One region of the Azospirillum thermophilum genome, then DNA from elsewhere that is predicted to be linked to it. Evidence: predicted binding sites of a transcription regulator. Region 1 holds the regulator's gene; each other region holds the start of a gene.
The links. Region 1 encodes PhoB, which activates phosphate uptake and scavenging genes when phosphate is short. Its sites were predicted from a motif close to TNTCATAAAACTGTCA; they were not measured.
Positions count from the first base shown of each region.

Region 2: DEW08_RS19865 (alkaline phosphatase) is a predicted target of PhoB. The motif match lies at 2,099-2,114, and genes of this name have one in related genera.
Region 3: DEW08_RS14840 (HesB/IscA family protein) is a predicted target of PhoB. The motif match lies at 3,493-3,508, and genes of this name have one in related genera.

Region 1 is NZ_CP029353.1:2,493,389-2,501,343, reverse strand. Features, by position in the region: gene DEW08_RS18155 (ATP-binding protein) at 1-718, shown strand, start outside; gene DEW08_RS18150 (PstS family phosphate ABC transporter substrate-binding protein) at 896-1,939, shown strand; gene pstC (phosphate ABC transporter permease subunit PstC) at 2,034-3,416, shown strand; gene pstA (phosphate ABC transporter permease PstA) at 3,409-4,707, shown strand; gene pstB (phosphate ABC transporter ATP-binding protein PstB) at 4,780-5,541, shown strand; gene phoB (phosphate regulon transcriptional regulator PhoB) at 5,647-6,351, shown strand; gene DEW08_RS18125 (SAM hydrolase/SAM-dependent halogenase family protein) at 6,348-7,079, opposite strand; gene DEW08_RS18120 (response regulator) at 7,192-7,955, shown strand, end outside.
Region 2 is NZ_CP029354.1:360,725-368,679, reverse strand. Features, by position in the region: gene DEW08_RS19875 (alkaline phosphatase) at 1-1,600, shown strand, start outside; gene DEW08_RS19870 (hypothetical protein) at 1,597-2,055, shown strand; gene DEW08_RS19865 (alkaline phosphatase) at 2,199-3,983, shown strand; gene DEW08_RS19860 (hypothetical protein) at 4,005-4,460, shown strand; gene DEW08_RS19855 (ABC transporter ATP-binding protein) at 4,569-5,186, shown strand; gene DEW08_RS19850 (FtsX-like permease family protein) at 5,183-6,469, shown strand; gene DEW08_RS19845 (histidine kinase dimerization/phosphoacceptor domain -containing protein) at 6,459-7,463, opposite strand; gene DEW08_RS19840 (methanogen output domain 1-containing protein) at 7,469-7,955, opposite strand, start outside.
Region 3 is NZ_CP029353.1:1,810,279-1,818,233, forward strand. Features, by position in the region: gene nifX (nitrogen fixation protein NifX) at 1-105, shown strand, start outside; gene DEW08_RS14810 (NifX-associated nitrogen fixation protein) at 110-592, shown strand; gene DEW08_RS14815 (CCE_0567 family metalloprotein) at 603-803, shown strand; gene fdxB (ferredoxin III, nif-specific) at 858-1,151, shown strand; gene DEW08_RS14825 (alpha/beta fold hydrolase) at 1,575-2,483, shown strand; gene DEW08_RS14830 (hypothetical protein) at 2,480-2,797, opposite strand; gene DEW08_RS14835 (hypothetical protein) at 2,841-3,350, opposite strand; gene DEW08_RS14840 (HesB/IscA family protein) at 3,680-4,069, shown strand; gene nifU (Fe-S cluster assembly protein NifU) at 4,110-5,030, shown strand; gene nifS (cysteine desulfurase NifS) at 5,035-6,240, shown strand; gene nifV (homocitrate synthase) at 6,425-7,549, shown strand; gene cysE (serine O-acetyltransferase) at 7,561-7,955, shown strand, end outside.

The sequences.
Region 1 (7,955 bases):
CTCCTCCCTGCTGGGCTTCATCGAGACGCTGCGCGGCCCCGCCCGCGACGATCCGGAGGCGCAGGAGCGATTCCTGTCGATCATGCACGACCAGGCGAGCCGGATGACCCGGCTGGTCAACGATCTGCTCTCCCTCTCGCGGATCGAGCTGGACGAGCATATGCCGCCGGCCGACCGGGTGGACGTGCTGGAGCAGGTCGACCACGTCGTCGCAGCGCTGGAGCTGAAGGCCGCCGCCCGCGACATCCGCCTGCGGCTGGAAGCACCGGACGAGCTGCCGCCGGTGGCCGGCGATGCCGACCAGTTGACGCAAGTCTTCCAGAACCTCGTCAGCAATGCGATCAAGTACGCGCGGGAAGGGACAGAGGTGACGATCTCCGTCACGCTGGCGGACGGCGCCGTGGTCGGCTTTCCCGGTGGCTCGCGGCGGGGCGGTCGTGGGCAGCCGCTGGTCGCCGTGGCGGTGCGCGACCGGGGCGAGGGGATCGCGCGGACCCATCTTCCCCGCCTGACCGAGCGGTTCTACCGCGTCGACGCCGCGCGGTCGCGCGCCATGGGCGGCACCGGCCTGGGGCTGGCCATCGTCAAGCACATCCTGAACCGCCACCGGGGCCGTCTGACGATCGAGAGCGAGGTCGGGGTCGGCAGCACCTTCACCGTCTATCTGCCCGCCGCCGAGGAGCAGGCGGAGGCTTCGGCCCGCCGGAAGACGGGGTGATCCGGCTGCCGCGCCGGCCGGCGGGCGCTGTCATGAAACGGTCATGGAACTGTAATCATTGCGTCTCCCTGCCCGACTAATGTCCGCCCGCAAGCGATCGGTCACAAATTGATCGCCCGACGGCGCGGGCCGGAGACGATGCCCCGCCGGTGCATTGGTTCATCGGAGGGATTTCACGTGAACACCAGGAAGCTCGCCCTGACCGCGGCCGCTGCCGTGGCCCTGACCGCCGCCTTCGCCGGCAGCGCGTCCGCCCAGTCGCGCGACCAGATCCGTGCCGTCGGTTCTTCGACGGTGTTCCCCTTCACCACCGCCGTGGCCGAGGCATTCGGCAAGGGCGGCAAGTTCAAGACCCCGGTGGTCGAGTCGACCGGCACCGGCGGCGGCCTGAAGCTGTTCTGCGCCGGCGTTGGCCCGGGCCACCCGGACATCGCCAACGCCTCGCGCCGCATCAAGAAGTCCGAGGTCGAGCAGTGCGCCGCCAACGGCGTCACGCAGATCACCGAGCTGAAGATCGGCTTCGACGGCATCGCCCTGGCCTATTCCAAGAAGGCTCCGGAAGTCGCGCTGGGCACCGAGGTCCTGTGGAAGGCGCTGGCCAAGGAAGTGCCGGTCAACGGCAAGATGGTCGCCAACCCCTACAAGAAGTGGTCGGACATCGACCCGAAGCTGCCGGCCAACGAGATCGAGGTGCTGGGCCCGCCGCCGACGTCCGGTACCCGCGACAGCTTCAACGAGCTGGTGATGCTCGAAGGCTGCAAGAAGGTGGCCGAGGTCAAGGCGCTGGTCGCCGACGAGAAGGCGCGCGAGAAGGCCTGCATGGCCGTGCGCGAGGACGGCGGCTATATCGAGGCCGGTGAGAACGACAACCTGATCGTCCAGAAGCTGACCGCCAACCCGTCCGCCTTCGGCGTGTTCGGCTACAGCTACCTCGACCAGAACCGCGACAAGCTGCAGGCCGCCAAGATGGACGGCGTGACGCTGACGGCCGAGAACGTCGCCAGCGGCAAGTACGAGGTCGCCCGCGCCCTCTACGTCTACGTGAAGAACGCCCATGTCGGCGTGATCCCCGGCATCCGCGAGTTCATCGCCGAGTACACCTCGGAGCGCGCGATGGGCGACGAGGGGTATCTGGCCGACAAGGGCCTGATCCCCGAGCCGAAGGACGTCCGCGAGTCGGCCCGTGTCTCGGCGGTCAACCTGACCCCGCTGCAGCTCTGATCCTGCATGGCGGCGTCGGCGGTCTTGCAAGAGGCCGCCGACGTCCGTTTCGTGCTATGAGCGCCCAATCCCAGCCCCGATCCGGCGGTCTCGCATGCAGCTCACAGTCCTTGTCCTGATCCTGGCCCTGCTTACCGTGATCGGCTTCCAGGCGGGCCGGTCGCGCGCCGCCGCTTCGGTCGGTGGACGCATCGCGGAATTGCACTCGGTGCCGTCCTACCATGGCTTCTACGTGGCGCTCTGGGCCGGACTCCCGGCCCTTCTGCTGTTTGTCCTGTGGACGGCGTCGGAAGGATGGCTGGTCATGCAGATGGTCCTGGCGAGCCTGCCGGACCGCCTGACCACCGGCGATACGCAGTCGCTGAGCCTCCTGAAGGCCGACATCCTCAACCTCGCCCACGGCATCTCCACCGGTCACGACTCCGACCCGGCGGTCCATGCCGCGGCGGCACATTACAACAGCCTGCATGCCATCGCCGACTGGTCGCTCCTGGCGATCGGGACCTGCCTTGCCGTCGCCGGGCTCGCCTATGGCCGGCAACGCATCGTGCCGTCGCTGCGCGCCCGCAATCAGGTAGAGCGGGTTGTGAGCATCCTGCTCGTTCTCTGCTCCCTGGTCGCGATCCTGACCACGGTCGGCATCGTGATGTCGCTGCTGTTCGAGGCGCTGCGTTTCTTCACGGTGGTGTCGCCGCTGGACTTCCTGCTCGGCACGCACTGGAGCCCGCAGATGGCCATGCGCGCCGATCAGGTGGGCTCCTCCGGCTCCTTCGGCGCCATCCCGCTCTTCACCGGCACGCTGCTGATCACCGTCATCGCCATGGTCGTGGCGGTCCCGGTCGGACTGATGGCGGCGGTCTACATGTCGGAATACGCCAACCCGCGCGTCCGTTCCTGGCTGAAGCCGATCCTGGAGATCCTGGCCGGCATCCCGACGGTGGTCTACGGCTTCTTCGCCGCCCTGACCATGGCACCCTTCGTGCGGTCGGTCGGGCAGAGCCTCGGCCTCGGCGTCAGCTCGGAATCGGCGCTCGCCGCCGGCGTCGTGATGGGGGTGATGATCATCCCCTTCGTCAGCTCGCTGTCCGACGACGTCATCAACGCGGTGCCGCAGTCCCTGCGCGACGGCTCCTACGGGCTGGGCGCCACCAAGTCGGAGACCATCCGGCAGGTGGTGATGCCGGCGGCCCTGCCGGGCATCGTCGCCGCCATCATGCTGGCCGTCAGCCGCGCCATCGGCGAGACGATGATCGTCACCATGGCGTCCGGCCTGACCGCCAACCTCACCGCCAACCCCCTGGAAGCCGTGACCACCGTGACGACCCAGATCGCCACGCTGCTGGTCGGCGACCAGGAGTTCGACAGCCCCAAGACGCTTTCGGCCTTCGGCCTTGGCCTCGTGCTGTTCGCCGTCACTCTCTGCCTCAACGTGGTCGCCCTGCGGGTGGTCCAGAAGTATCGAGAGAAATATGACTGACCTCGTGCAACAGGATACGCGGGCCATGTCGGTCGCCGTTTCGAAGTCTCGCTACCAGAGCGAGGAGTTCACCCGCCGCCTGAAGGCCCGCTACGCCGCCGAGCGGCGCTTCAAGATGGCCGGCATCGCCGCGGTGGGTATCGCCTCGCTGATGCTGGTGATCCTGCTGGGCTCCATCGTCACCAAGGGCTACACCGCCTTCTGGCAGACCCAGCTCCGGCTGGAGGTGACGCTGGACAAGGCCCAGGTGGAGGAGCGCAACTTCATGCCGCTCCTGCGCCAGGCGCTCTACGCCCAGCTTCCGGACGTCGCCGACCGGTCCAGCCGCCGGCAGCTGAACGACCTGCTGTCCTCCGGGGCTCCTTACGAGCTGGAGGCCTTCGTCGCCCGCAATCCGGCGGTGGTCGGCACCACCCAGACCATCTGGGTCCGTGCCGACGACGAGGTGGACCAGTTCATGAAGGGCTATTTCCGCCGCGATGTGCCGGAGGCCGAGCGCCGGCTGAGCGACGTGAAGATCGCCGCCATCGACGCGCTGACGGCCAAGGGCTCGTTGGTGCAGAGCTTCAACACCACCCTGTTCTCCGCCGGCGACAGCCGCGAGGCGGAACAGGCCGGCATCTGGGGCGCCATCGTCGGCTCCCTGCTGATGCTGTCGGTGACGATGATCCTGTCGGTGCCGATCGGCGTCGCCGCCGCAGTCTACCTGGAGGAGTTCGCGCCGAAGAACAAGTGGACCGACCTGATCGAGGTGAACATCAACAACCTCGCCGCGGTGCCGTCCATCATCTTCGGCCTGCTCGGCCTGGCGGTCTTCCTCGGCTTCTTCGGGATGACCCGCTCGGCCCCGGTGGTCGGCGGCCTGGTGATGGCGCTGATGACCCTGCCGGTCATCATCATCTCCGCCCGGGTCGCCCTGAAGTCGGTGCCGCCCTCGATCCGCGAGGCGGCGCTGGGGATCGGCGCCTCTCCGCTGCAGACGGTGACCCACCATGTCCTGCCGCTGGCGCTGCCCGGCATCCTGACCGGCACCATCATCGGCATGGCCCGTGCGCTCGGCGAGACGGCGCCGCTGCTGATGATCGGCATGGTCGCCTTCATCGTCGACATCCCGCATGGCTGGACCGACAGCGCGACCGTGCTGCCCGTGCAGATCTACATGTGGGCGGACAGCCCCGAGCGGGCCTTCACCGAACGCACCTCGGCCGCGATCATGATCCTGCTCGGGTTCCTGATCCTGATGAACGGTCTGGCCGTGTACCTGCGCAAGAAATTCGAGAGGCGGTGGTAAGTCATGAACGTGATGACCCAGATGCAGTCCGGTTCGCAGCCCAACACCGCTGCCCGCGCCCAGGGAGAAACCATGGCCGGCGTCAAGATGGTCGCCCGCGACGTGAAGGTGTTCTACGGCGCCAAGCAGGCGCTGAAGGGCATCAACCTGGAGATCCAGGAGAACAAGGTCCTGGCCCTGATCGGCCCGTCGGGCTGCGGCAAGTCGACGTTCCTGCGCTGCCTGAACCGCATGAACGACACCATCGAGAACTGCCGCGTCGAAGGGCTGATCGCGCTGGACGGCGAGGACATCTACGGCAAGGGCATCGACGCGGTCCAGCTCCGCGCCCGCGTCGGCATGGTGTTCCAGAAGCCGAACCCCTTCCCCAAGTCGATCTACGACAACATCGCCTACGGCCCGCGCATCCATGGGCTGGCCTCGCAGCGCGACGAGCTGGACGAGGTGGTGCAGAAGTCGCTGCAGCGCGCCGGCCTGTGGAACGAGGTGAAGGACCGCCTGCGCGAGCCCGGCACCGGCCTGTCCGGCGGCCAGCAGCAGCGCCTGTGCATCGCCCGCGCCATCGCCGTCAGCCCGGAGGTGATCCTGATGGACGAGCCCTGCTCGGCGCTCGACCCCATCGCGACGGCGCACATCGAGGAACTGATCGACGAGCTGCGCGAGAACTATACGATCGTCATCGTCACCCACAACATGCAGCAGGCGGCCCGCGTCTCGCAGAAGACCGCCTTCTTCCATCTCGGCGAGATGGTGGAGTGCGACGACACCGAGGAAATCTTCACCAACCCGCGCGACGAGCGCACCCAGGGCTACATCACCGGCCGGTACGGCTGATCGGCCCTCCTCCTCCCCCGCGGTGGGGGAGGGGCGTCATGGAGCATGTTGAAGAGGCATGGAATGCTGGGTAACGTCGAAGCGCGCGGGATGAACGGAGCGGCCATGACCTCGGCGCTGAAGCCCCTTGTGCTGGTTGTCGAGGACGAGGCGGACATCGTCACCCTCCTCAAGTACAATCTGGAGAAGGAGGGGTTCCGCGTGGTCGCCGCGAGCGACGGCGAGGAGGCCCTGCTGCTGGCCGGCGAACAGGCGCCGAACCTCGTCCTGCTCGACTGGATGCTGCCGCTGATGTCGGGGCTGGAGGTGTGCCGCCAGCTCCGCCGCAATGCCAAGACCCGCGACATCCCGATCATCATGCTGACCGCCCGCGGCGAGGAAGGCGACCGGGTGCGCGGCCTGAATTCCGGTGCCGACGACTACATCACCAAGCCCTTCTCGCCGACCGAACTGGTGGCGCGCATGCGGGCGGTGCTGCGCCGCTCCGCCCCCGGCATGACGGACGAGACCCTGCAGTTCGCCGACGTGACGATGGACCTCGCCGCCCACCGCGTCCGCCGCAACGGCCGCGACATCCATCTCGGGCCGACCGAGTTCCGGCTGCTGCGCCATTTCATGCAGCATCCCGGCCGCGTCTTCTCGCGCGAGCAGCTTCTCGACCTCGTCTGGGGCCACGACGTCTATGTCGAGCCGCGCACGGTCGACGTCCACATCCGCCGCCTGCGCAAGGCCCTGAACGAGGAGACCGAGCTGGACCTGATCCGCACGGTTCGCTCGGCCGGCTACGCGCTCGACACCAAGACGATCTAGCGCCCTGTCACCGTGACGGCCGCGCCGACCGCGACGCCCAAGGCGCGGTCGGCGCGGCCGCGGTTGACGGCGATCTCCGCCAGCCCGTTGGAGTTCTCGTACCACAGCGCCTCGCCGGCCGGCACGTCGGCGAAGGTCCGGCCGCGGCGCACGGCGCGGGCACCGATGCGCAGCACCGCATCGGCCGGCAGGGTCGCCGCCCGCAGCCCGGTCATCGCGTTGCCGTAGACGTCGATATAGACGATGCGCGGCAGATCGTCGGGCCAGTCCGGCCGCGCGTCCGCTCCCGTCTCCAGCGGCTCCAGATCCACCGGCCGGCCGGTCGCCAGCATCGCCGCGACCGGCGCGAAGAGATCCCGTCCGTGGAAGCTGGCGGAGAGCCGCTCCGGCCTCCAGCCGATGGCCGAGGCGGTAGACCGGACCGCTCTTCGCCGGACGATCTCGAACAGGCCGTTGTCCGGCCCGACGAAGCGGCGTCCGTCGGCCTCCACCACCAGCGGCCGGCGGTCGGTGCCGACGCCGGGATCGACAACGGCGACGAAGACCGAGCCCGCCGGGAAGGCCGGGGCGTAGGCCGCCAGAAGATAGGCGGAAAGCTGCGGATCGAAGGCCGGCACGTCGGCGAACAGGTCGATCACCGGCAGTCCGGGCGCCTGCTGCGCCAGCGCCGCCTTCATCTGGCCGGTATAGGGGCCGGACAACCCGAAATCGGTGAACAGCACGATCATGGCGTCAGGATAGCGTGGCTGCGGTTGAATCGACAGGGGCAGCCGCGCCGCCCGTTGCCGCGGCGCTCCGCCCTTCCTACAGTGGTGCGACCTCCATCAAGCGGACTGGCCGATGACGCATCCCCCGGCAGCGCCCTCTTCCCTGGACGCCCCGACCTCCGGCAGCCGCATCCTGCTGGTGGAGGACTGTGCTCCCAACCAGATGCTGGCCGCCGCGATCCTCGGCAGTGCCGGCCATACGGTCGACGTGGTGGAGAACGGCCGTACCGCCGTCGCCGCGGTGGCGCGCGGTGGCTACGACCTCGTGCTGATGGATCTGGCGATGCCGGAGATGGACGGCCTGACCGCCGCCCGCCTGATGCGCGACCTGCCGCCGCCGCTCTGCCGCATCCCCATCATCGCGATCACCGCGGATTCGCAGGAGTCCGACCGGGCCCGCTGTCTCGCCGCCGGGATGGACGATCATCTCGCCAAGCCGTTCGACCGCGCCGCCCTGCTGGAGCGGGTGGCTCATTGGCTGGGGCGGGTGGCCGGCCTGCACGCCATGGCACGGACGCCGGGAACGGCACCGGCGGCGGCCACGGCGGGGGTGGAGATGCTGGACCGCGCCACGCTCGACCAGCTCGGCGCCGACCTGGACGCGGAAGTGCTGGCCGACGTCCTGCGCCAGTTCGCCGACGAAACGATGGAGCGGCTGGAGCGGATCGCGGCGGAGACCGACCTGGCGCTTCTCGCGCGCGAGGCCCATACGCTGAAGAGTACGGCGGGCACCTTCGGGGCGCCGACCCTGGCGGCGGCGGCACGGGCGCTGGAGCTTGCCTGCCGCGCCGGTTCCGCGGACGAGGCCGAGGCCCTGCGGATCGCCATTCCGGACCT
Region 2 (7,955 bases), on a different replicon from region 1:
CCCGGCGAAGGTGAAGGTCACCATCAACGGCAAGGACCATGCGGCGGTGCTCGGCAAGGCGGCGCGCTTCATCGAGCGCGAGTCGGGGGTCGACGCCTCCGCCCTGCTGCTGCGCGACGTGGCGATCGAGCGGCCCGGCACCTACACCGTCACCGCGACCGACGGCACCAGCAGCAGCAGCGTCACCTGGACCGTCTACGCGACCGGCCCGCGCAAGGTGAAGAACGTGGTCCTGATGATCGGCGACGGCATGGGCATCGCCCACCGCACGGCGGCGCGGATCATGTCCAAGGGCATCAAGGAAGGGAAGTATCACGGCAAGCTCGCCATCGACGACATGCCGCGCATGGCGCTGATCGGCACCTCCGGGGTCGATGCCATCGTGACCGACAGCGCCAATTCGGCGAGCGCCTACACCAGCGGCCACAAGTCGAGCAACAACGCCGTCGGCGTCTATGTCGACCGCACGCCCGACCATTTCGACGACCCGCGGGTCGAATACATCGGCGAGTTCGTGAAGCGCCGGAAGAACATGGCCGTCGGCGTCGTCACCAACGCCGAGATCTACGACGCCACCCCCGCCGCGATGGGCGCCCATACCGCCAAGCGGACGGAGAACCAGGCGATCGTCGACATGCTCTACGCGCTGAAGCCCGAGGTGATGATGGGCGGCGGCTCGCCCTATTTCCTGCCGCAGTCGAACCCGCTGTCCAAGCGCACCGACGACCGGGACTATGTGGCGCAGGCCGCCGCCGACGGCTACCGCGTCACCCGCACCGCGCAGGAGATGATGGCGGCGGCCCACGATCCGCGGACGAGGAAGCTGTTCGGCCTCTACAACACGCGGTTCCTCGACGGCTATCTCGACCGCGAGATCCTGAAGCCCTCCTACGTGCTGCCCAACCAGCCCGACCTGCCGGACATGGCGCGGGCGGCGCTGGAGGTGCTGTCCCGCCATCCCAACGGCTTCGTGCTGATGATCGAGTCGGCGCTGACCGACAAGTACACCCACCAGCTCGACACCGAGCGGGCGGTCTACGACACCATCATGCTCGACAAGACGGCCGAGGTGGTGAAGGAGTTCGCGACCCGGCGCGGCGACACGCTGGTCATCATCACCCCCGACCATACCCATTCCATCTCGCTGGTCGGCACGGTGAACGACGACGCCCCCGGCCCCGACATGCGCGAGAAGGTCGGCGTCTACCAGCATGCCGGCTTCCCCAACTATGTCGATGCGAACGGCGACGGCTATCCCGACCGGCCCGACGTGTCCAGGCGGCTGTTCATGACGCTCGGCATCTATCCCGACCATTACGAGACCTGGCGACCGAAGACCGAGGGCATCTTCTTCCCGACGGTGAAGGACAAGGACGGCAACTACGTCGCCAACGAGGCCTACCGGGCGGTTCCCGGCGCCGTGCTGGTGCAGGGCAACATGCCGCGGTCGGAATCGAACGGCGTCCACGCCGCCGACGACGTGCTGCTGACCGCCATGGGCCCGGGGTCGGAGCGCATCCACGGCTTCATGGACAACACCGACGTGTTCCGGGTGATGGCGGAGGCACTCGGCCTCGGCCACCGCCCGAAGAAGCGGTGAGCACGGTGATCGGCCGCCGCGCGCTGCTGGCGCTCGCCCCCGCCCTGCTGCTGTCCCGGCCCGGCCGGGCGGCGGCGGGCGACGCCGCCCGGCTGAGGTTCGAGGAGATCTACACCGGCGACCGCGTCCTCAGCCTGGAGTTCTCCGACAAGGCGAAGGCGCTGGTCGGCCGGCGGGTGGTCATCCGCGGCTACATGGCGCCGCCGCTGAAGGCGGAGGCCAGCTTCTTCGTGCTGACCAGCACGCCGGTCGGGCTCTGCCCCTACTGCAACTCCGACGCCGACTGGCCGGCCGACCTCCTCGTCGTCTATCCCGGCCGCGAGGCGGAGTTCGTCAAGAACTCCATCCCCATCGACGTGACCGGCATCCTGGAGATGGGACCCCACCGCGACCCGGCGACCCGCTTCTTCAGCCGGCTGCGGCTGACCGACGCCGCCTTCCGGGCGCTGGAGTAACGGCGCCCGGAGGGGACCAGCCGCCCCGCAAATGCAACGCAGCCGCCACAAAACTGAAACGGGCGCGGGTCTACAAGCGGGAGCGTCGCACTGCCGGCTACCTGCCCGACGGGCGACGGACCGACTTTTGGGGGAGATCGTCCGTGACTGCCAAGACGCTGCGCCATCTGCTGACCGCGGCCTGTGCCGCCGCCGCCCTGTCCACCGGCTTGTCGGCCGGTGGCGCCGCGGCCCAGACCGTCTACCCGATCGACCGCGCCGACCTGCTGGTCGGGCAGAAGTTCGACCTGAAGGTGGAGTTCGCCGGGGTGGTCGATCCGGCCAAGGCGAAGGTGACCATCGACGGCAAGGACCACGCCGCCGTCCTGGGCAAGGCGGCGACCTTCATCGAGAAGGAAGAGGGGGTCAACGCGTCGGCCCTGCTGCTGCGCGACGTGGCGCTGAACATGCCGGGCAGGCACACGGTGACCGCCACGGACGGCAGCAGCACCGCCACCGTCACCTGGACCGTCTACGCCACCGGCCCGCGCAAGGCGAAGAACGTGGTGATCCTGATCGGCGACGGCCTCAGCGTCGGCCACCGCACGGCGGCGCGGATCATGTCCAAGGGCATCAAGGAGGGAAAGTACTTCGGCAAGCTCGCCATCGACGACATGCCGCACATGGCGCTGCTCGGCACCTCGGGCGTCGACTCGATCGTGACCGACAGCGCCAACTCGGCCCACGCCTACACCACCGGCCACAAGTCCAGCGTCAACGCGCTCGGCGTCTATGCCGACCGCACCAGGAACAGCCTGGACGACCCGAAGGTCGAGATTATCAGCGAGATCGTGAAGCGCAAGCTGAACATGGCGGTGGGCATCGTCTCCGACGCCGAGCTGCAGGACGCCACGCCGGCGTCGATGGCCGCGCACACCCGCCGCCGCGCCGACAAGGCGGAGATCGCGGAGATGCTCTACGCCCTGAAGCCCGAGGTGCTGATGGGCGGCGGCTCCGCCTATTTCCTGCCGCAGTCGGTGGCCGGCTCCAAGCGCAAGGACGAGAAGAACCTCGTCGAGATGTTCAAGGCCGACGGCTACAAGGTGGCGACCACCGCCGCCGACATGACGGCCGCCGCCAGGGACCCGAAGACGACCAGGCTGTTCGGCGTCTACCATCCCTCCAACATGGACGGGCACCTCGACCGCGCGATCCTCAAGCCGGACTACGCCAGGAAGTACCCGAACCAGCCCGACCTGCCGGAGATGGCGAAGGCCGCCCTCGACGTGCTGTCGCGCAACCCCAACGGCTTCGTTCTGATGATCGAGGCCGGGCTGATCGACAAGTACAGCCATCCGCTGGACTGGGAGCGCGCGGTCTACGACACCATCATGCTCGACAAGACGACCGAGGTGGTGAAGGAGTTCGCCTCCAGGCGCGGCGACACGCTGGTCATCGTCACCCCCGACCACACCCACGCCATCTCCGTCGTCGGCACGGTAGACGACAACGCCAAGGGCGAGGAGATGCGCGAGAAGGTCGGCGTCTACGAGAAGGCCGGCTACCCCAACTACGTCGATGCCGACCGCGACGGCTATCCCGACAGCCCGGACGTCTCCAAGCGGCTCTACGTGACGATCGGCGACTATCCCGACCATTACGAGACCTGGCGCCCGAAGATGGAGGGCACCTTCGTCCCGGCGGTCAAGGACAAGGACGGCAACTACGTCGCCAACGAGGCGTACAAGTCCGTCCCCGGCGCCGTCTTCGTCGCCGGCAACCTGCCGCGCGAGGCGTCGGACGGCGTCCATGCCGCCGACGATGCGCTGCTGACCGCCATGGGGCCGGGGTCGGAGCAGATCCACGGCTTCATGGAGAATGTCGACGTGTTCAAGGTGATGGCCAACGCGCTGGGCCTCGGCGCCCGCAGCCCGCGCAAGCAGCCGTAACCCGGGAAGGGAGTCCATCGGATGATCGGTCGTCGCGCTGTGCTGGGCGGTCTCGCCGTTCCCCTCCTCGCCGCCCTGCCGGCCGGCGGGGCGGGGGCGGCGGAGGGCGCGCGGCTGAGGTTCGACGACCTCTATGTCGGCGACGGGATCCTGGGGATGGAGTTCTCCCCCCGGACGAAGGAGCTGGCCGGCCGCCGCGTCACGATGCGGGGCTACATGGCGCCGCCGCTGAAGGCCGAGGCCAGCTTCTTCGTGCTGACCCGCAACCCGGTGGACCTCTGCCCCTTCTGCAACTCCGACGCCGACTGGCCGGTCGACATCGTCGTCGTCTATCCCGGCCGCGAGGCGGAGTTCGTCCGGAACTCCGTGCCGATCGACGTGTCCGGCACGCTGCAGGTCGGGCCCTACCGCGACCCGGCCTCGGGCTTCCACAGCCGGCTGCGGCTGACCGATGCCGCCTTCCGGGCGCTGAACTGAGGGGATGGCGATGACCGCGACGACCGGCGACCGCGGGCTGGTGCTGCGCGACCTGCGGCTCTCCTACCGCATCCGGGCGGGCCGCACGCGATCGGGGGGCGGCTGCCGGTGCTGGACATCCCGGCGCTCGATCTGGCGGGCGGGGCCAGCCTCGCGGTCACCGGTCCCTCCGGCTGCGGCAAGACCTCGCTGCTTTCGGTGCTGAGCGGGCTGGAGCGGCCGGACTGCACCCGCCTCACCGTCTGCGGCACCGACCTCCCGCCCCTGTCGGAGGCGGCCCGCGACCGCTGGCGGCGCCGGACGGTCGGCTTCATCTTCCAGGACTTCCACCTGTTCCCCGGCATGGACGCGCTCGGCAACGTGCTGCTGCCGGCCAGCTTCCGCGCCGCCGGGGCCTCGGCCGAAACCCGCCGGGCCGCCCTGTCCCTGCTGGAGCGGGTGGGCCTCCGCGATCCGCACCAGCCGGTGGAGAGCCTGTCGCGCGGCGAGATGCAGCGGGTGGCCGTCGCCCGCGCCCTGCTGTTCCGCCCGCCCCTGGTGCTGGCCGACGAGCCGACCGCCAGCCTGGACGCCGCCGCCGCCGCGACCGTCGCCGACCTGCTGCTGGAGCTGGTGCGCGAGGCTGGCAGCACGCTGGTGCTGGTGACCCATGACATGGCGCTCGCCGGCCGGCTCGATTCCGTGCTGGCCCTGGCGAAGCCGGTTCCGCTGGGAGAGATCCGATGAATCCCTGGCCCGTCGTCGCCGCCGATCTGCGCAAGGGCTGGGCCGGCGCCCTTGCCGTGGTCCTCCTCGTGGCGCTCGCCGTGGCGCTCGGCGTCGCGGTATCCGCCCAGGAGCGCGCCCTGCGCAAGGGAAGCGCGCGGGCCGCCGACCGCTTCGACCTCGTGGTCGGCGCGCCGGGCAGCCCGACCCAGCTCGTCCTCACCACCGTCTATCTGCAGCCGAGTCCGCTCCGGCTGGTGGACGGTTCGCTGCTCTCCCGACTGCAGGCCGATCCGGGGGTGGAGCTGGCCGCACCCATCGCCTTCGGCGACAGCCACGGCCGCTATCCGGTGGTCGGCACCACCGCGGCCTTCCTGGCGCTGTCCGGCAGCCCGGCGGAAGGGCGGCTGTTCGCCGCCGCGACGGAAGCGGTGGTGGGCGCCGACGTGGAGCTTCCGCTCGGCGCCCGCTTCAAGCCGCGCCACGGCCAGGGCCACGCCGCCGAGGATGACGATGATGACGATGCCCATGAGGACGGCGATCATCATGATCCGGCCGTCCATCAGGAGCTGGAGTATCAGGTCGTCGGCCGGCTGCCCCGCCAGGGCTCGCCCTGGGACCGCGCCATCCTGGTGCCGGTGGAGGCGGTGTGGTGGCTGCACGGGCTGCCGACCGGCCATGCCGCCGACCGCGGCCGGTCCGGTCCGCCGTCCGGACTGGTGGTCGGCGACCGTTTCGACGATCCGGCCCCGGCCGGCGTGCCGGCGCTGGTGGTGAAACCGAAGTCGGTGGGCGACGCCTACCGGCTGCGCGGGCTCCTGAACGCGCCCGGCCAGGGCGGACAGCCGGTCACCATGGCCGTCTTCCCGGCGGAGGTGCTGGTGGAGCTCTACGCCACCCTCGGCGATGCCCGCGCGCTGGTGTCGGTGATCGCCGTGGCGACGCAGGTGCTGGTGGTGGCCGCCGTGCTGCTGGCGGTCTTCGCCACGCTGGCGACGCGCCGCCGGCCGCTCGCCGTGCTGCGGGCGCTGGGGGCGTCGCGCGGCTATGTCTTCGCCGCGGTCTGGCTGCAGGTCACCCTGCTGGTGGCGGCGGGCGGCATCGCCGGCCTGGGGCTCGGCTGGCTGGGAGCGCTCGCCTTCTCGGAGGTGCTGCGGGCCCGCACCGGCCTGGCGCTGCCCGTGGCGCTCGGCTCCGGCGAGGTCGCGATGGTCGCGGCCCTGGTGCTGGCCGGCGGGCTGCTCGCCCTGGTGCCCGCCGCCTGGAGCTACCGCCAGCCGGTCGCCGCCGGGCTCAGGGCCTGACCGTCAGGGCCGCCCCGTCGGGATCGAGCGCCAGGGTCCCGCCGATCTGCCGCGCCAGCCGGGGCAGCAGCATCTCGCGCCGGCCAAGCGGCGCCGGAGACGCGCCCTGCCCCGCCGCGGCGGGCGTCACCACGGTGCGGAAGACCAGCCGCCCCTCCCCGTCCACCCGCAGGCTGAGCGTCAGGGCCGCCGCCGGACCGCGCTCCCCCGCCAGGGTCGACGCCATCGCCATCAGGTCATGGACCAGCAGCGCGAAGGGCACGGCACGGTCGAGGCCGAGGCGGACCTCCCCCGGCTCATCCTCCACCGACAGGGCGGGCGGCGCCGGCCGCTGGGCCGTCTCCCCGGCGAGTTCGGTCAGGAAACCGGCCAGCGGCACCTCCAGCAGGTGCTTGCCGTAAAGGTGGCGGTAGATGATGCCGATCGCCTTGACGCGGTTGGCATGGTCGCGCAGCGCCCGGCCGGCGCCGGCGTCATCGCCGCCCGCCTCCAGCGCCGCCAGGCTGGCGATCACCTGCAGCGTGTTGCGGATGCGGTGGTGCAGCTCGCGGACCAGCGCGTCGCGCTCCTCCAGCGTCCGGCGCAGATCCGCCTCGACGGCCAGCCGCACGCGGACCTCGCGCGACAGCTCGGCGATCTTCTCGTTCAAGGCGACGAAGGAGCCGTTGGAGACCGTCTTCTCGCGCAGCCGCAGGCAGACGGCCGCGGCGGCGCCCTGCCCGCTCGCCGGCATCCGGAAGCCGTCGGCGCGGAAGGCCCGCCCGTCGGCCAGGGCGAGGCTTCCCGGCAGCGGCTCCGCCGACGTGGCGCAGAGGGCGAGCCAGCCGGCCAGCCGCTCCGCCTCGTCGGCCAGCGTGGCGAGGCTCCCGCCGGCCCGCAGCCCCAACGCCTCCACCGCCGCCGGATTGGCGGACAGGACGGTGCCGTCCGCCGTCACCAGCAGGAGCGGATCGGCCAGCCGGTCGGCCGGGATGAGGAATCCGTCGATCGCCATGCCGGTCAGCCGGAGGGGGTGGACGGAGCGAAATACTCGCGCCCGTCCGCGGCGGCGGCGGCCGGCGTCTCGCGGAGATGGACGACGACGCGGCAGCCGGCGGCACCCTGCGCGATGGTCTCCTGCAGTTCGACCTTGGCATAGCCCAGGTTGCGCGCGGTGATCTGGCCGAAGACGTTGCTGGTCATCATGCACATGCTCGGCCGGCCGACCACCTTCTCGGCGAAGGGGCAGGCCCGGTTGCCCAGCACGATGCGGTCGTCCGTCTGCTCCATGATGAAGAAGTCGCCCCGGATGCGGCGCTTCAGGTCGACCAGCGCGTCGGCCACCTGCCCGCGGTCCAGCCGGCCGGTGCCGAAGCCCTCGCGGTACTCGCGGTCCAGCCACTCGCCGATGCGCCCGCCGACCACGCTGATGTAGCCCGACGCCTCGCGCAGCCCGACCACCTCCTCCAGCGTCCCGGCCAGTTCGCGGATCAGCGTGCGCAGGAAC
Region 3 (7,955 bases), 680 kb from region 1:
CTCGACAGGCTGGTCACCACCATCAACGGGAACCCGCCGCCCTGGCTGCGCAAGGCGATGTCCGCCGGGCAGCCCCAGACCTTCGATTTCGACGAGGAGGAGTGAGACCATGACCGACGCCGCAACGGTCGCCCCCGCCAACGCCCTGTCGCCTGACGACATCGCCGCCCAGTTCCTCAAGACGCTGGTCCTGCTGTTCCGCGCCGAGGACAGCTACGGCGCCTGGGAGGGCAAGTCGGACGAGACGCTGCTCGCCCCCTTCATCCTCGACAAGGAGGCGCGCGCCGCCATCCCGATCATCGGCGATCCCGACCCGGACACGCTGTGGCGGCTGGAGCTGTTCTACAAGGCGGTCGGCATCACGGTGGAGAAGCTGACCGGCCTGATGGCCTCGCCGATGATGAAGATGAGCCACGAGGGCTTCGGCCGCATCGTGCTGACCGCCGGCCGGCTGGTGGTGGTGTCGAAGACGCTGCGCGACGTCCACCGCTTCGGCTTCCCCAGCCTGGAGAAGCTGTCGGCCGACGGCGCCAAGCTGGTCGCCGACGCGGTGGCGCTGATCCGCAAGTACCCCGACGTGGCCGAGCTGTGAGGGTCCCGCGATGAGCGACGCCGCCGCCCTGAAGGACGAGATCAGGAAGCTGAACGCCCGCGCCACGGCGAAGAAGATGGACCTGCACGACCTGTCGGAGGAACTGCCGCAGAACTGGCAGTCGATCCTGACCGTGGCGCAGGAAACCTACGACGCCTTCAGGACGCTGGCCGAGAAGCGCGCCGAGCTGAAGGCGCTGGAAAGCGCATAGGGCCTCTCCCGCCCGCCCCCTCCCCATCCCCGTTCTCTCCCAGGAGGAGTCCCCATGGCTGACTTCGTGACCGGCACCACCCGCGGCGGCAAGAGCTGGACGCCGAAATTCGTCGAGCATATCGACCAGAAGCTCTGCATCGGCTGCGGCCGCTGCTTCAAGGTGTGCGGGCGCGACGTGCTGGAGCTGATCGGCATCACCGAGGACGGCGACATCGTCGACGCCTTCGACGACGAGGCCGAGAAGAAGGTGATGAGCGTCAAGAACGCCGGCAACTGCATCGGCTGCGAGAGCTGCGGCAAGGTCTGCTCCAAGAGCTGCATCGCCCACCTGCCGCAGGCGGCGTGACGGTTTCCGCATACCCGCAGGAAAGCCCGCTTGCGCCCGGCGGCGCAGGCGGGCTTCTTGCGTCCGGCCCCGGCTGGTTCCGGCGGGCAATGACCGGGAGAAAGCCCTCAACGGCGTCGATCCGGGAGGTTGCGCGGGGATGACGGATTCGGCCGGTTCCAGCCGTCCAACGACATTGCGAAACGGGTTCTCACCCGCCGGGACGGCGCATTCCGCGGCCGGGAGGAGCCGGATGAACTCCTTGTGGGTGAGGCTGGGCATGCAGCGCCCGACCACGGTGTTTCTGCCCATGTCGCCACAGTCCCGACGGTCCGGTTCTTACCGGGCGCAAGAAGGCTCACCCCGTCAGATCGCGCGGAACGTCCGGATATCTCGTGAGGTTGGGGAGGCATCCACAGGACGAGATTGGCCGGGAGGTATGCCATGCACCCGACAAGCCATCGATACGTGGCCGTGAACGGCGTCGACATCTTCTATCGCGAGGCAGGTCGTGAAGACGCACCGGTGGTTCTGCTGCCGCACGGCTATCCTTGCTCCTCCTATGAATTCCGCAATTTCATGCCGCGGCTCGCCGATCGCTGGCGGCTGCTTGCGCCGGACTATCCCGGCGCCGGCTATAGCGCGACACCCGACGACTTCGACTACAGCTTCGACGGCTACGCCGGTTTTCTGGAGAGCTTCCTGGAGACGCTCGGCGTGAAGCGCTTCGCGCTTTATCTGCATGACTTCGGCTCACCGATCGGCGCGCGGCTGGCGATCAAGGCCCCGGAGCGCGTCGCGGCGCTCATCATCCAGAATGGCGACATCCCTTACGAGGATGCGCTGGGACCGAAATATGCCGAGATCGAAAAGACCTGGCGGCTGCCGCCGTCCGACATGCGGGAAAAGCTGAGCGAGGCGATCAAGGAAGAGGTGTTCAGGGAGGAGTTCCTGAACGACGTCAGGCCGGACCTTGCCGAACGGATTCCTCCCGACCTGTGGACGCTGCACTGGTCACTGATCACGCCAAAGCGCAGGGAGATCGCGGTTGGCCTGATCGCGGGCCTGAGGGAGAACCGCGCCTGGTTTCCGCAGTATCGGAACTACCTCAACAAACACCGCCCGCCGACGCTGATCGTATGGGGGCCGCAGGACGGGTACATGCCGGCGGAGTCGGCCTATGCCTATCTCCGGGATCTTCCCGACGCCGAGCTGCACCTGCTGGATGGAGGGCACTGGCTTCTGGAGACCAACCTGGACGAGGTGGTCGCGCTCACCCGCGACTTTCTCGACCGGGTCCATCCGCTCAGCGAGCCGGTCTCTCCACGAGACAGCAGCGAGAGCCGCGTCTAGGCCCTGTTGGACAACCAGCCGATGGCTGCGGCGAGACAGACGCCGCCCGGGAAACTCTGGGCGGCCATGTCATGGGCGGGTGCCCGGCGATGCGCCGGATTGCCGGGCGCCACCGGCTCGCCCCCGCCGGCGCGGATCCTCGCCTGCCAGGGCTCGGAGGAACAGGCGCGGTCACACACGACCCGCCCGATCCTCCCCGCGGCGCCCGCCGGCACCGTGCGCCGCGTCTCAGGAAAGGGGTGGCCGGTACCCGGCCGGACGGGCTCCAACGCCTGCTTCAGCCGGCTCCATTCCGCGTCGGTGAGGATCTGCATACCTCAGCCAACAGCCCGGAAGCCCTTCATTGTCTGGCAGACCCTAGTTCCCCTCCGGACCGGCATCCAGCCCGCGCGCCAGCGCCGCGACGGTGCCGTAGCCGACCTGGTCGGTCGGGTCGATCTCCGCCATCTTGTCGAGGATGCGCAGCGCGTCCGCCCGGTTGTGGCGGCGCAGCTCGATGAAGGCCAGCGCCTTCATGGTGAACAGGAAGAAGCGCGCCGGGCCGGCCGCCGCCCAGTCGGTGGTCGATGCCGTCAGGCGGGACCAGTCCGCCGGGAACCCGCCGGCGCGCGCCGCGGCGTCCAGGCCGATGCGGGCCACCCGCTCGGCCTCCGTCAGCTTCTTCTGGTTGAAGTAGAATTTGTAGAGCGCGTAATAGACCGGCAGCACCTTCGGCGCGCGCCGGTGCGCCTCCCACAGCAGGGCCTCGCAGCGTTTCGGCTCGTCGCGCGCCTGCACCGCCTCGCGCAGCAGATCGTCGATAGGCTCGGGCACGTCCCCGAAGGCCATGCGGCCATTGGACATGCGCAGTTCGACCGGCCGGTCCATCGCTCCCCTCCTCTGTCTTCTGGCTGACAAGCCCGGTTCATTGGCTGACAAGCCTGACCATCCGACGCACCGACGACAGCACCAGGAAACCCGCGCCGACCGGCAAAGACCATAGAGAAATTGTGCGTCCTATCGTCGCATCTGTCGCAAAATCGACAGGCGGCGGAGCCGACAAAATCGTTCGCCATCCGAACATTGTCAGGATTGCGCCAGCCCGCCCGCATCTGACAATCCTTTTAGATCAGTGCCTTAGCAGTTGGCCCGCCGCTTGCTTTATTCCGTGGCAGAGTGGCCGGTCCCCCGGCAGCGCGGCAACGAGGAGGCGGAACATGGTGACCCTGACGGATGCGGCGGTGTCCACCCTGGAGCGGGTCCTGGCGAAGTCGGGCGGTGCCGCCGCCGGGCTGCGCATCGCGGTGACCGACGGCGGCTGCGCCGGGCTGAAGTACCAGATGGGGCTGGAGGCGGCGGCCGGCAGCGACGACGCGGTGCTGACCTTCGGCCCGGTGACCATCTTCGTCGATTCCGGCAGCCAGCCCTTCCTCAGCGGCGTGGTCGTCGACTTCGTCGAGGGGATCGAGGGCTCCGGCTTCAGGTTCGACAACCCCAACGCGACCAAGAGCTGCGGCTGCGGCAAGTCCTTCTCGGCGGGCGGCGCGGCGCCCGGCGGCACCTGCGCCCCCTCGCCGTCCGGCTGCGGCTCCTCCGCGACGCACTGACATCGTCCCCACGGCGCTCACCCAGGAAAGGCACAGCGACATGTGGAACTACACCGACAAGGTCAAGGAACACTTCTTCAACCCGAAGAACTCGGGCGTGCTGGACGACGCCAACGCGGTCGGCGAGGTCGGCTCCATCACCTGCGGCGACGCGCTGAAGCTGATGATGAAGGTCGACGCCGACACGCAGCTCATCCGGGAGGCGAAGTTCCAGACCTTCGGCTGCGGCTCCGCCATCGCGTCGAGCTCGGCGCTGACCGAGATGATCATCGGCAAGACGGTGGACGAGGCGCTGACCCTGACCAACCGCGACATCGCGGAGTATCTCGGCGGGCTGCCGCCGGAGAAGATGCACTGCTCCGTCATGGGCGCCGAGGCGCTGCGCGCCGCCATCGCCAACTACAAGGGCGAGGCGTGGGAGGACGACCACGAGGAAGGCGAGCTGGTCTGCAAGTGCTTCGGCGTCGACGCCGCGATGATCGAGCGCGCGGTGACCGTCAACGGCCTGACCACGCTGGAGGAGGTCACCCACTACACCAAGGCCGGCGGCTCCTGCCAGACCTGCCACGAGAAGATCGAGGAGGTGCTGGAGGAGGTGCTCGCCAAGTCGGGCGCCCTCAAGCCCGCCGCCCGCCATGCCCCCGGCACCGTCGGGCTCGACGCCATCAAGCCGCTGGCGCCCAAGGCCGAGGCGCCGGCCGCGCCGAAGCTGACCAACGTGCAGCGCATGCAGGCCATCATGACCGCGATCGAGGAGATGCGCCCGCAGATCCGGCGCGACGGCGGCGACGTGGAGCTGGTGGACATCGACGGCAAGGACATCTACGTCCGGCTGTCCGGCGCCTGCTCCGGCTGCTCGCAGTCGGCCGGCACCATGATGGGCGTGCAGATGAAGCTGGTCGAGGCGCTCGGCGAGTTCGTCCGCGTCAAGCCGGCCTCCCTCATGACGGCGGGGGTGTGAGGCCATGACGAAGGGCATCTACCTCGACAACAACGCCACCACCCGCGTCGATCCCGAGGTGCTGGCGGAGATGCTGCCGCTCTTCACCGAGCAGTTCGGCAACCCCTCCTCCATGCACGGCTTCGGCGCCGCGGTCGGCGGCAAGATCGAATGGGCGCGCAAGCAGGTCCAGGCCCTGCTGGGCGCCGCCCATGACAGCGAGATCGTCTTCACCTCCGGCGGAACGGAAAGCGACAACACGGCGATCCTCTCGGCGCTGGAGGCCTATCCGAAGAAGCGCGAGATCGTCACCAGCGTGGTGGAGCATCCCGCCGTGCTCTCCTTCTGCGACCATCTGGAGAAGAAGCGCGGCTACACCGTCCACCGCATCCCGGTCGACCGCCGCGGCAACCTCGACATGGAGGCCTACCGGGCCGCCCTGTCGGAGAGGGTCGCCATCGTCTCCATCATGTGGGCGAACAACGAGACCGGGACGATCTTTCCGGTGGAGGAGCTGGCGGTCCTCGCCAAGGCGGCCGGCGCCGTCTTCCACACCGACGCGGTGCAGGCGGTCGGCAAGATCCCGATGACGCTGGCCGACAGCGCCATCGACATGCTGTCGCTCTCCGGCCACAAGCTCCATGCGCCCAAGGGCATCGGCGCGCTCTACGTCAAGCGCGGCCTGCGCTTCCGCCCGCTGCTGCGCGGCGGCCACCAGGAACGCTCCCGCCGGGCGGGGACGGAGAACGCGCCGGGCATCGTCGGGCTCGGCGCCGCGGCCCAGCTCGCCCTGCTCCACATGGGGGAGGAGAACACGCGGGTGCGGGCGCTGCGCGACACGCTGGAACGGGCGATCCTCGCCGCCGTCCCCAACTGCTTCGTCACCGGCAATCCCGACAACCGCCTGCCCAACACCTGCAACATCGCCTTCGAGTACATCGAGGGCGAGGCCATCCTCCTGCTGCTGAACGAGCAGGGGATCGCCGCCTCCTCCGGCTCCGCCTGCACCTCCGGCTCGCTGGAGCCCAGCCACGTCATGCGCGCCATGGGCGTGCCCTACACGGCGGCGCACGGCGCCACCCGCTTCTCCCTGTCGCGCGAGACGACGGAGGAGGAGATCGACCGGGTGATCGCCGTCGTGCCCGGCATCATCGAAAAGCTGCGCTCCTTCTCCCCCTACTGGCAGGCCGACGCCGGCCGGCCGAAGGAGTTCGCACCGGTCTATTCGTGACAGGTCCGTCCGCAACACGGGCTCCCCGGAGCCCAGAGATCGCAGGCCGGGCCGGGGGCCCGTCCCGGCACTCCGCCCGACGACACCCCGTCGGGGCGGGTCCCCGCCCGGCCTGCGACACCCCCTTCCCGGTCCACTCGCCGACCCCTGCCGGGGGCCGTTCCTGCCGAAGGACGTTGCCGCCATGATGCCCAGCCACGCCATCATCAACGACACCACCCTGCGCGACGGGGAACAGACGGCCGGTGTCGCCTTCACGCTGGAGGAGAAGCTGGCGATCGCCCGCGCGCTGGACGAGGCCGGCGTGCCGGAGCTGGAGGTCGGCATCCCCGCCATGGGCGAGGAGGAGCGCGAGGGCATCCGCGCCGTCGCCGCCCTCGGCCTCAAGGCGCGGCTGATGCTGTGGTGCCGCATGCACGACGCCGACCTGAAGGCGGCGCTCGACTGCGGCGTGTCCTTCGTCAACCTGTCGATGCCGGTCTCCGACATCCACATCACGCGCAAGCTGAAGCGCAGCCGCGCCTGGGCGCTGGCGGAGATCGAGCGCAAGGTCAGGCAGGCCCGCGACCACGGGCTGGAGGTCAGCGTCGGCGGCGAGGATTCCTCGCGCGCCGACATGGATTTCCTGGTCACCGCCGCCACGGTGGCGCAGGCCGCCGGCGCCCGCCGCTTCCGCTTCGCCGACACGCTGGGCGTGCTCGACCCCTTCCAGACGCGCGCCTGCATCGAACGGCTGCGCCGGGCCACCGACCTGGAGATCGAGATCCACGCCCACGACGACCTCGGCCTCGCCACCGCCAACTCGCTGGCCGCGGTGCTGGGCGGGGCGACCCACGTCAACACCACCGTCAACGGCCTCGGCGAACGCGCCGGCAACGCCCCGCTGGAGGAGGTGGTGGTGTCGCTGAAGCACCTCTACCGCATCGGCACGGGGGTGGAGACGCGGGCGCTCGGCGCCATCTCGGACCTGGTGGAGCAGGCCTCGAACCGGCCGGTGGCGGTCAACAAGCCGATCGTCGGCGACGCGGTCTTCACGCATGAGGCCGGCATCCATGTCGACGGGCTGCTGCGCGACCGCTCCACCTACCAGACCTTCGACCCGGCCGAGGTCGGGCGCGAGCACCGCATCGTGCTGGGCAAGCATTCCGGCACCGCGGCGATCCGGATGGCCTGCGGGCAGCTCGGCCTCGCCTGCGACGACGCCCTGGCGCGGGCGGTGCTGCCGCGGGTGCGGGCGCTGGCGACCGCCGCCAAGCGGGCGCCGACCGCGGACGAGCTGCGCGCCTTCCTGCGCGACGCCGGCCGCTGAGGGAACCCGCCATGGCCGCCCTCGACGCCTCCCCGGACCGCTCCAGCGAGGAGCCCGCCATGACCGCCCCCGGCATCCTCACCCTGCTGCGCGAGGACGCGGCCTGCGTGTTCGACCGCGACCCGGCGGCGCGCAGCCTGGTCGACGTGCTGACCTGCTACCCCGGCTTCCATGCGCTGGTCGCCCACCGCGTCGCCCATGCCGCCTGGAGGCGGGGGCTGCGCTGGCCGGCGCGCTTCCTGTCCTACCTCGCCCGCGCGGTGACCAACATCGACATCCACCCCGGCGCCACCATCGGCCGCCGCTTCTTCATCGACCACGGCGCCGGCGTCGTCATCGGCGAGACGGCGGAGGTCGGCGACGACGTGACGCTCTACCACGGGGTGACGCTGGGCGGCACCTCCTG